One region of the Terrabacter aeriphilus genome, then DNA from elsewhere that is predicted to be linked to it. Evidence: predicted binding sites of a transcription regulator. Region 1 holds the regulator's gene; the other holds the start of a gene.
The links. Region 1 encodes HspR, which represses chaperone genes until heat shock. Its sites were predicted from a motif close to AAGTTGAGTCNNNNNGACTCAACTT; they were not measured.
Positions count from the first base shown of each region.

Region 2: ABD979_RS14930 (ATP-dependent Clp protease ATP-binding subunit) is a predicted target of HspR. The motif match lies at 1,834-1,858, and genes of this name have one in related genera.

Region 1 covers NZ_BAABIW010000006.1:377,445-380,851, reverse strand. The annotation lists gene ABD979_RS04000 (ATP-binding protein) at 1-1,612, opposite strand, end outside; gene ABD979_RS03995 (heat shock protein transcriptional repressor HspR) at 1,771-2,223, opposite strand; gene ABD979_RS03990 (DnaJ C-terminal domain-containing protein) at 2,269-3,306, opposite strand; gene ABD979_RS03985 (nucleotide exchange factor GrpE) at 3,402-3,407, opposite strand, start outside.
Region 2 covers NZ_BAABIW010000018.1:225,564-228,970, reverse strand. The annotation lists gene ABD979_RS14940 (nucleoside deaminase) at 1-434, shown strand, start outside; gene ABD979_RS14935 (hypothetical protein) at 610-1,539, shown strand; gene ABD979_RS14930 (ATP-dependent Clp protease ATP-binding subunit) at 1,958-3,407, shown strand, end outside.

The DNA of each region.
Region 1 (3,407 bases):
TGATCGACGGACGGTTGGCGGCGTCGACGGCGGCCGAGCCCCACGGCAGGTCGACGGTGAAGGTGCTGCCGGCACCCACGGCAGAGCGCACCGTGATGCGGCCACCGAGCAGCTCGACGATCTGCTTGACGAGGGCCAGGCCGATGCCGGCGCCCTCGCGCGAGCGGCGGTCGTCGGTGCGGTCGAGCTGGCGGAAGCGGTCGAAGACCCGCTCGAGGTCGCGCTCCGCGATGCCGATGCCGGTGTCGGTCACCGACACCGCGTAGCCCTGCTCGTGCGCGACGAGCCGCACGCCGATGCGGCCCTCGGGCGTGAACTTCAGGGCGTTCGAGAGCAGGTTGAGCACGATCCGCTCGAACATGTCGACGTCGACGTGGACCTCGCGGTCGAGCTCGTCGCAGGCGACGTCGAGTTCGAGGCCGAGGCGCTCGACGGCGGGGCGGAAGTTCTCGGCGATGCCGGTCGTCAGCTCCTCGACGTCGGCCAGCACCCAGTGCGGCTCGACAGCCCCCGACTCGAGGCGGGTGAGGTCGAGGATGCGGTCGACGAGCCCGGTGAGCCGGTCGGTGTTGCGCCGGATCAGCTCGAACCGGTCACGCTGGTCGGGGGCCAGGCCGTCGGCGGCGAGGGCGTCCTGCACCGGCCCGGCGATGAGGGCGAGCGGGGTGCGCAGCTCGTGGCTGACGTTGGCGAAGAAGTCCGACTTCGCGGCGTCGAGCTCGGCGAGGCTCTCGGCGCGGTGGCGCTCGTCCTGCAGGTGGCGGATGCCGCTGAGGGCCATGGCGACCTGCGAGGCGCACAGCTCCGCGTAGACCTGCAGGGCCGCGTCCCACGGACGGCGCGGGTTCTCGGTGAGCAGCAGGTGGGCCGTCGGGAGGGCGAGCCCCGGCTCGACGACGGGCACGGCGTGCCGGCCGCCGACGTCGTCCGGGCCGGGAGCCGTGCTGCCCCACACGAGGTCGGCGCCGAGGTGGTCGGCCGTGTGGGCGCGCAGCGCCGCGAGGGCGCGCTCGCGCACCTCCGCGGGGTCGGTGGCGCCCACGAGGGCGTTCGTCAGCTCGGTCGAGGCGCGCACCCGGCGCTCGGCGAGCACCTTGGCCGTCGTCTCCGTCGCGACGTTGAGCACCCCGACGACACCACCGTGCTCGTCGTCGTGGATCGCGCCGTAGGACCACGTGAAGAAGGCCTCCTCGAGGAAGCCGAAGCGGTCGACGACGAGCAGCTCGTCCTCGACCCACGTCGCCGGGCCACCACCGAGGACGCCGTCGAACATCGGGCCGACGACGTCCCAGACCTCGGGCCACACGTCGCGCACGGGTCGGCCGAGCGCCGCGGGGTGCTTGCTCTGCCCGAGCATGGCGCGGTAGCCGTCGTTGTAGATCATGACGAGGTCGGGGCCCCAACAGACGAGCATGGGGAAGCCCGAGGACAGGCAGACGTCGACCATGGTGCGCAGGGCGGTGGGCCAGGTGTCGACCGGTCCGAGCGGCGTGGACGCCCAGTCGGTGCGGTCGAAGAGGAGCTGCATCTCGTTCGCCGTCGAGGGCTCGACGGGTCGTGGGACGTCGGGCACGCGTGCCGAGATGTCGCCGTCCGGGCGCTGCGGGGTCACACGACCTCCGGGACAGAGAACAACGGTAGGCCTCCGGCGGCATCAAGCAACGGGCTGCCCCTTGGCTCGAGGCTCGCACAGTCTTACACATGCGCCCGCGCGCGCGAGAAACTCCCGCGCGCGTGGACCCCGCGCGCGAGGCCGGGGCCGGGCGCGCCTCAGCGCTCGGGGCGCCAGACGACGAGCGCCTGGGACGAGGGCGACCGCGGCGGCCGCTGCCCCGGGCGGACGGCGACGACCTCGCCCCTCGGACCGACCGCGAACACGCGGGCGCCCGAGGCGAGCGCGGCCTGCGCCGCGGACAGCTCGGCCGTCAGCTCCTCGACGCGCGAGCGCAGCGCGCTGACGTGGTTCTCGAGGTCGAGGATGCGCTGGATGCCGGCGAGCGAGACACCCTCCTGCGAGAGGCGCTGCACCTCCCGGAGCATCGCGACGTCGCGGGAGCTGTAGCGCCGGCCGCCCCCGCGCGTGCGCGACGGCGAGACGAGACCGAGGCGGTCGTACTGGCGCAGCGTCTGGGCGTGCATGCCCGCCAGCTCGGCCGCGACGGAGATGACGAAGACGGGCGCGTCGTCGTCGTGCCCACCCGGGCGCGCGCTCCTGCGTGCCATCCTCGTCACCTCCTCCTTCACTGCGGGCCGGCGTCGGTCAGGGCGTCAGGTCCGGGCCCGCTGGAACAGCTCGGCCCGGGGGTCGTGGCCGACCTCGGCGGCCGCCATCTTCTCGACGGCCTCACGGGCCTCGTCGGTCAGCCGCTGTGGCACGACGACCTGCACCCTGGCGAGCAGGTCGCCGGTGTGGTCGCCGCGTCGCACGCCGCGCCCCTTGACGCGCAGCACCCGTCCGCTGGGCGTGCCCGGTGCGACCTTGACCTTGACCTGGCCGCCGTCGAGCGTCGGCACGGCGACCGTGGCGCCGAGGGAGGCCTCGGCGAAGGTCACCGGCAGGTCGACCGTGAGGTTGTCGCCGTCCCGGCCGAAGACCGGGTGCTTGTCGACCGACACCGTGAGGATCAGGTCGCCGGCCGGCGCGCCGGGGTCGCCCTGACGGCCCTTGCCGCGCAGGCGGATCCGCTGCCCGTCCTTGACGCCGGCAGGGATGCGCGCCGTGATCCGCCCGAGGTCCGGGGAGCTGAGCGAGACGGTCGAGCCCTGCACGGCCTCACGGAAGCCGATGCGGGTGGCCGCGGACACGTCGGTGCCCGGGCGCGGGCCGGCCGGCGCGCCGTAGCCGCCGTAGCCGGCGCCGGGCGCGCCGGCACCCCCGGGGGCACCGCCACCGAACATCTGGCCGAGGATGTCCTCGAGGTTGGGCTGGCCGCCACCCCCGCCGCCGGTGTTGAAGCGCATCCGGCCGCCGGGGCCGCCCGCACCGGCCGCGCCGCCGAAGGCGGAGAAGATGTCGTCGAAGCCGGCGCCGCCGCCACCGGGGCCGCCCGCCGTGAAGCGCGCTCCCCCGTGCGACATCGCGCGGATCGCGTCGTACTCGCGCCGCTGCTCCGGGTCGGAGAGGACGGCATACGCCTCACCGAGCTCCTTGAAGCGCTCCTCCGCCTTGGGGTCCCCGACGTTGTGGTCGGGGTGCATCGTGCGGGCGAGCTTGCGGTAGGTCTTCTTGATCGTCGCGGCGTCGGCGTCCTGCGGCACGCCGAGGGTCGCGTAGAAGTCCTTCTCGAACCAGTCCTGACTAGCCATGGCGCACCTCCTTCGTCGCGGTGTCTGCAGCGGTGGTCACGCTGCCATCATCGGGTATGCCGCCGGGCTGCGGGTGCAGCCCGGCGGCGGACACGTCAAGC
Region 2 (3,407 bases), on a different contig from region 1:
TCGCGCTCGAGCGCGGCGACGAGCCCTTCGGGTCGGTGCTCGTCTCGGACGAGGGCGAGGTGCTCTTCGAGGACCACAACCACGTCGTCGAGCTCGAGGCCACGCAGCACCCCGAGTTCGCCATCGCGCGCTGGGCCGGCGCCAACCTCACGGCGGCCGAGCGGGCGTCCGCGACCGTCTACACCTCCGGCGAGCACTGCCCGATGTGCTCGTCCGCGCACGCCTGGGTCGGTCTCGGCCGCATCGTGTATGCCGTCGGCTCGGACCGGCTGACCGCGTGGCGCTCCGCGTGGGGCGCACCCGCGTCACCGGTCGCGCCCCTGTCGATCCTCGACGTCGTGCCCGGCGCCGTGGTCGACGGTCCCGCACCCGAGCTCGAGGACGAGGTGCGCGCCCTCCACGAGACCTTCGCCACCCGGCATCCGAGCTCCTGACGCGGGCGGGACGTGGCGGAGCGCCGGCCGCCCTCCCCCCGGCTGCAACCGCGCCACGGCGCACTTCCAGCCGGGAAACCCGCCCTGGACGGCTGCAACCGCGCCACGGCGCGCTTTGAGTGGTGCCTGTGGATGCCGGGCACGGCGCCAACCTCGGGACGGACATGCTGCGGAGATGGACGAGGACCCTGTGGTCAGCCCGCTCCGCCGCGCAGAGGCGAAGCGCTGCGGGCTGACCGACTCCCGGCTCCGTCGCACGCACTCACCGGTCTTTCGGGGAGTGCACCTGCCCAAGGGACAACCGCGGATGCTCGCCGACCGGCTCAGGGCAGCCCTCGCGGTCGTCACCCCGGGCAGCTTCGTGTCGCACCACTCGGCCGCCCAGCTCTGGGGTGCGATCGTGCCGGACCACCCCGACGTGCACGTCACCAGCAGGGTCAACCGCACCCGACGCCAAGGCATCACCGCACACCGCGCCAAGAAGGATCAGACGGTCGTCCGCTGGGCCGGGTTCGCCGTGACCTCGCCGACGCAGACCTTCCTCGACATGGCGCACCACCTCACGCTCGTCGACCTCGTCGTGCTGGGCGACTCGCTCGTCCGGCGGAAGCGGACGACGCCGGATGCCTTGGTCAGCGCTGCGGATGGCAAGGTCGGGCCCTACCGGCGGCTGGCCCGACGTGCGGCCTCGCTCGTGCGCCGCGGTGTCGACTCCGCCATGGAGACGCGGGTGCGGTTGCTCGTCGTGCTCGCCGGCCTGCCGGAGCCGGAGGTCGACCACCGCGTGCACGACGCCGACGGCAACCTCGTCCGGCGCTACGACCTCAGCTACCTGCCGTTCCCTCTCATCCTGGAGTACGACGGACGCCAGCACGCCGAGTCGACGCTCCAGTGGCAGGGCGACATCGACCGCGACGAGGCGCTCGACGACGACGGCATCCGTCGCCTCGTGATCGTGCGCGACGGTGTCTACGGCAAGCCCGGGACCACGCTGGTCCGGATCATGAGGGCGATGCGCCGCGCCGGTATGCCGGTGCCGCCGCTCAAGGACGAGTGGCGCCGGCACTTCCCCGGCCGCCCGGGCGACGTCCTGCACCCACGCTGACCGAGACAGCCCGCGGAGCCGCGTTCGCGCGGCCGCAACCGCGCCGTGGCGCACCTCCAGCCGGGAAACCCACCGCTCGACGGCCGCAACCGCGCCGTGGCGCACTTCCAGCCGGGAAAACAGCCGGACGACGGCTGCAACTGCGCCGTGGCGCACGTGCAGCCGAGAGCGCAGCCATGACTGGCCGAGCCGGGACGTCACGCCGGTCGCAGGACCCCGCGGTTCGGCATACGGGCTCGGAGCGGCAGCGGGTACGACGTGACCGATCTGTCCGCCCACGGCGAACAGAGGCGGAACCTGAGCCGATCACGCTCAGGATGGGAACAGGACGCAACCGACCCGCGTTGGTCGGGTTGTGCTCGTCCACAGCGGGCACGGATAGCATCGAGACGTCTCTCGATCAGTCAGGAGAAGGAACATGTTCGAACGGTTCACCGACAGGGCCCGAAGGGTGGTTGTCCTCGCGCAGGAGGAAGCTCGCCTGCTCAACCACAACTACATCGGGACCGAGCACATCCTCCTGGGTCTGATCCACGAAGGCGAAGGCGTCGCCGCGAAGGCCCTCGAGTCGCTCGACATCTCGCTCGAAGCGGTCCGGGCCCAGGTCCAGGAGATCATCGGCCAGGGCCAGCAGGCCCCGACCGGCCACATCCCCTTCACGCCCCGCGCGAAGAAGGTCCTCGAGTACTCGCTCCGCGAGGCGCTCCAGCTCGGCCACAGCTACATCGGCACCGAGCACATCCTGCTCGGCCTGATCCGCGAGGGCGAGGGCGTCGCCGCCCAGGTCCTCGTCAAGCTCGGCGCGGAGCTGAACAAGGTGCGCCAGCAGGTCATCCAGCTGCTCTCCGGCTACCAGGGCGGGCAGGGCGGCGAGAAGGCCGGCGCCGGTGTCGGCCCCGGCCAGGCCGAGGGCACCCCCGCGGGCTCGCTCGTGCTCGACCAGTTCGGTCGCAACCTCACGCAGGCGGCCCGCGAGGGCAAGCTCGACCCGGTCATCGGGCGTGAGAAGGAGATCGAGCGCGTCATGCAGGTGCTGTCGCGCCGCACCAAGAACAACCCGGTCCTCATCGGCGAGCCCGGCGTCGGCAAGACCGCCGTCGTCGAGGGCCTGGCCCAGGACATCGTCAAGGGCGAGGTGCCCGAGACGCTCAAGGACAAGCAGCTCTACACCCTCGACCTCGGCTCGCTCGTGGCCGGCAGCCGCTACCGCGGTGACTTCGAGGAGCGCCTGAAGAAGGTCCTCAAGGAGATCCGCACCCGCGGCGACATCATCATCTTCATCGACGAGATCCACACGCTCGTCGGTGCGGGTGCCGCCGAGGGCGCCATCGACGCCGCGTCGATCCTCAAGCCGATGCTCGCCCGTGGCGAGCTCCAGACGATCGGTGCGACGACCCTCGACGAGTACCGCAAGCACATCGAGAAGGACTCGGCCCTCGAGCGGCGCTTCCAGCCGATCCAGGTGCAGGAGCCGACGCTGCCGCACGCCATCGAGATCCTCAAGGGTCTGCGCGACCGCTACGAGGCCCACCACCGCGTGACGATCACCGACGGCGCGCTCGTCGCGGCCGCCAACATGGCCGACCGCTACGTCAACGACCGCTTCCTCCCGGACAAGGCCATCGACCTCATCGACGAGGCGGGCGCGCGACTGCGCATCCGCCGGATGACCGCTCCGCCGGACCTGCGCGAGTTCGACGAGAAGATCGCCGCGCTCGTGCGCGAGAAGGAGTCGGCCATCGACGGGCAGGACTTCGAGCGTGCGGCCCGCGTCCGCGACGACGAGAAGCGCCTCCGCCAGGAGAAGGCCGCCCGTGAGGCCCAGTGGAAGTCGGGCGACATGGACGTCGTGGCCGAGGTCGACGAGG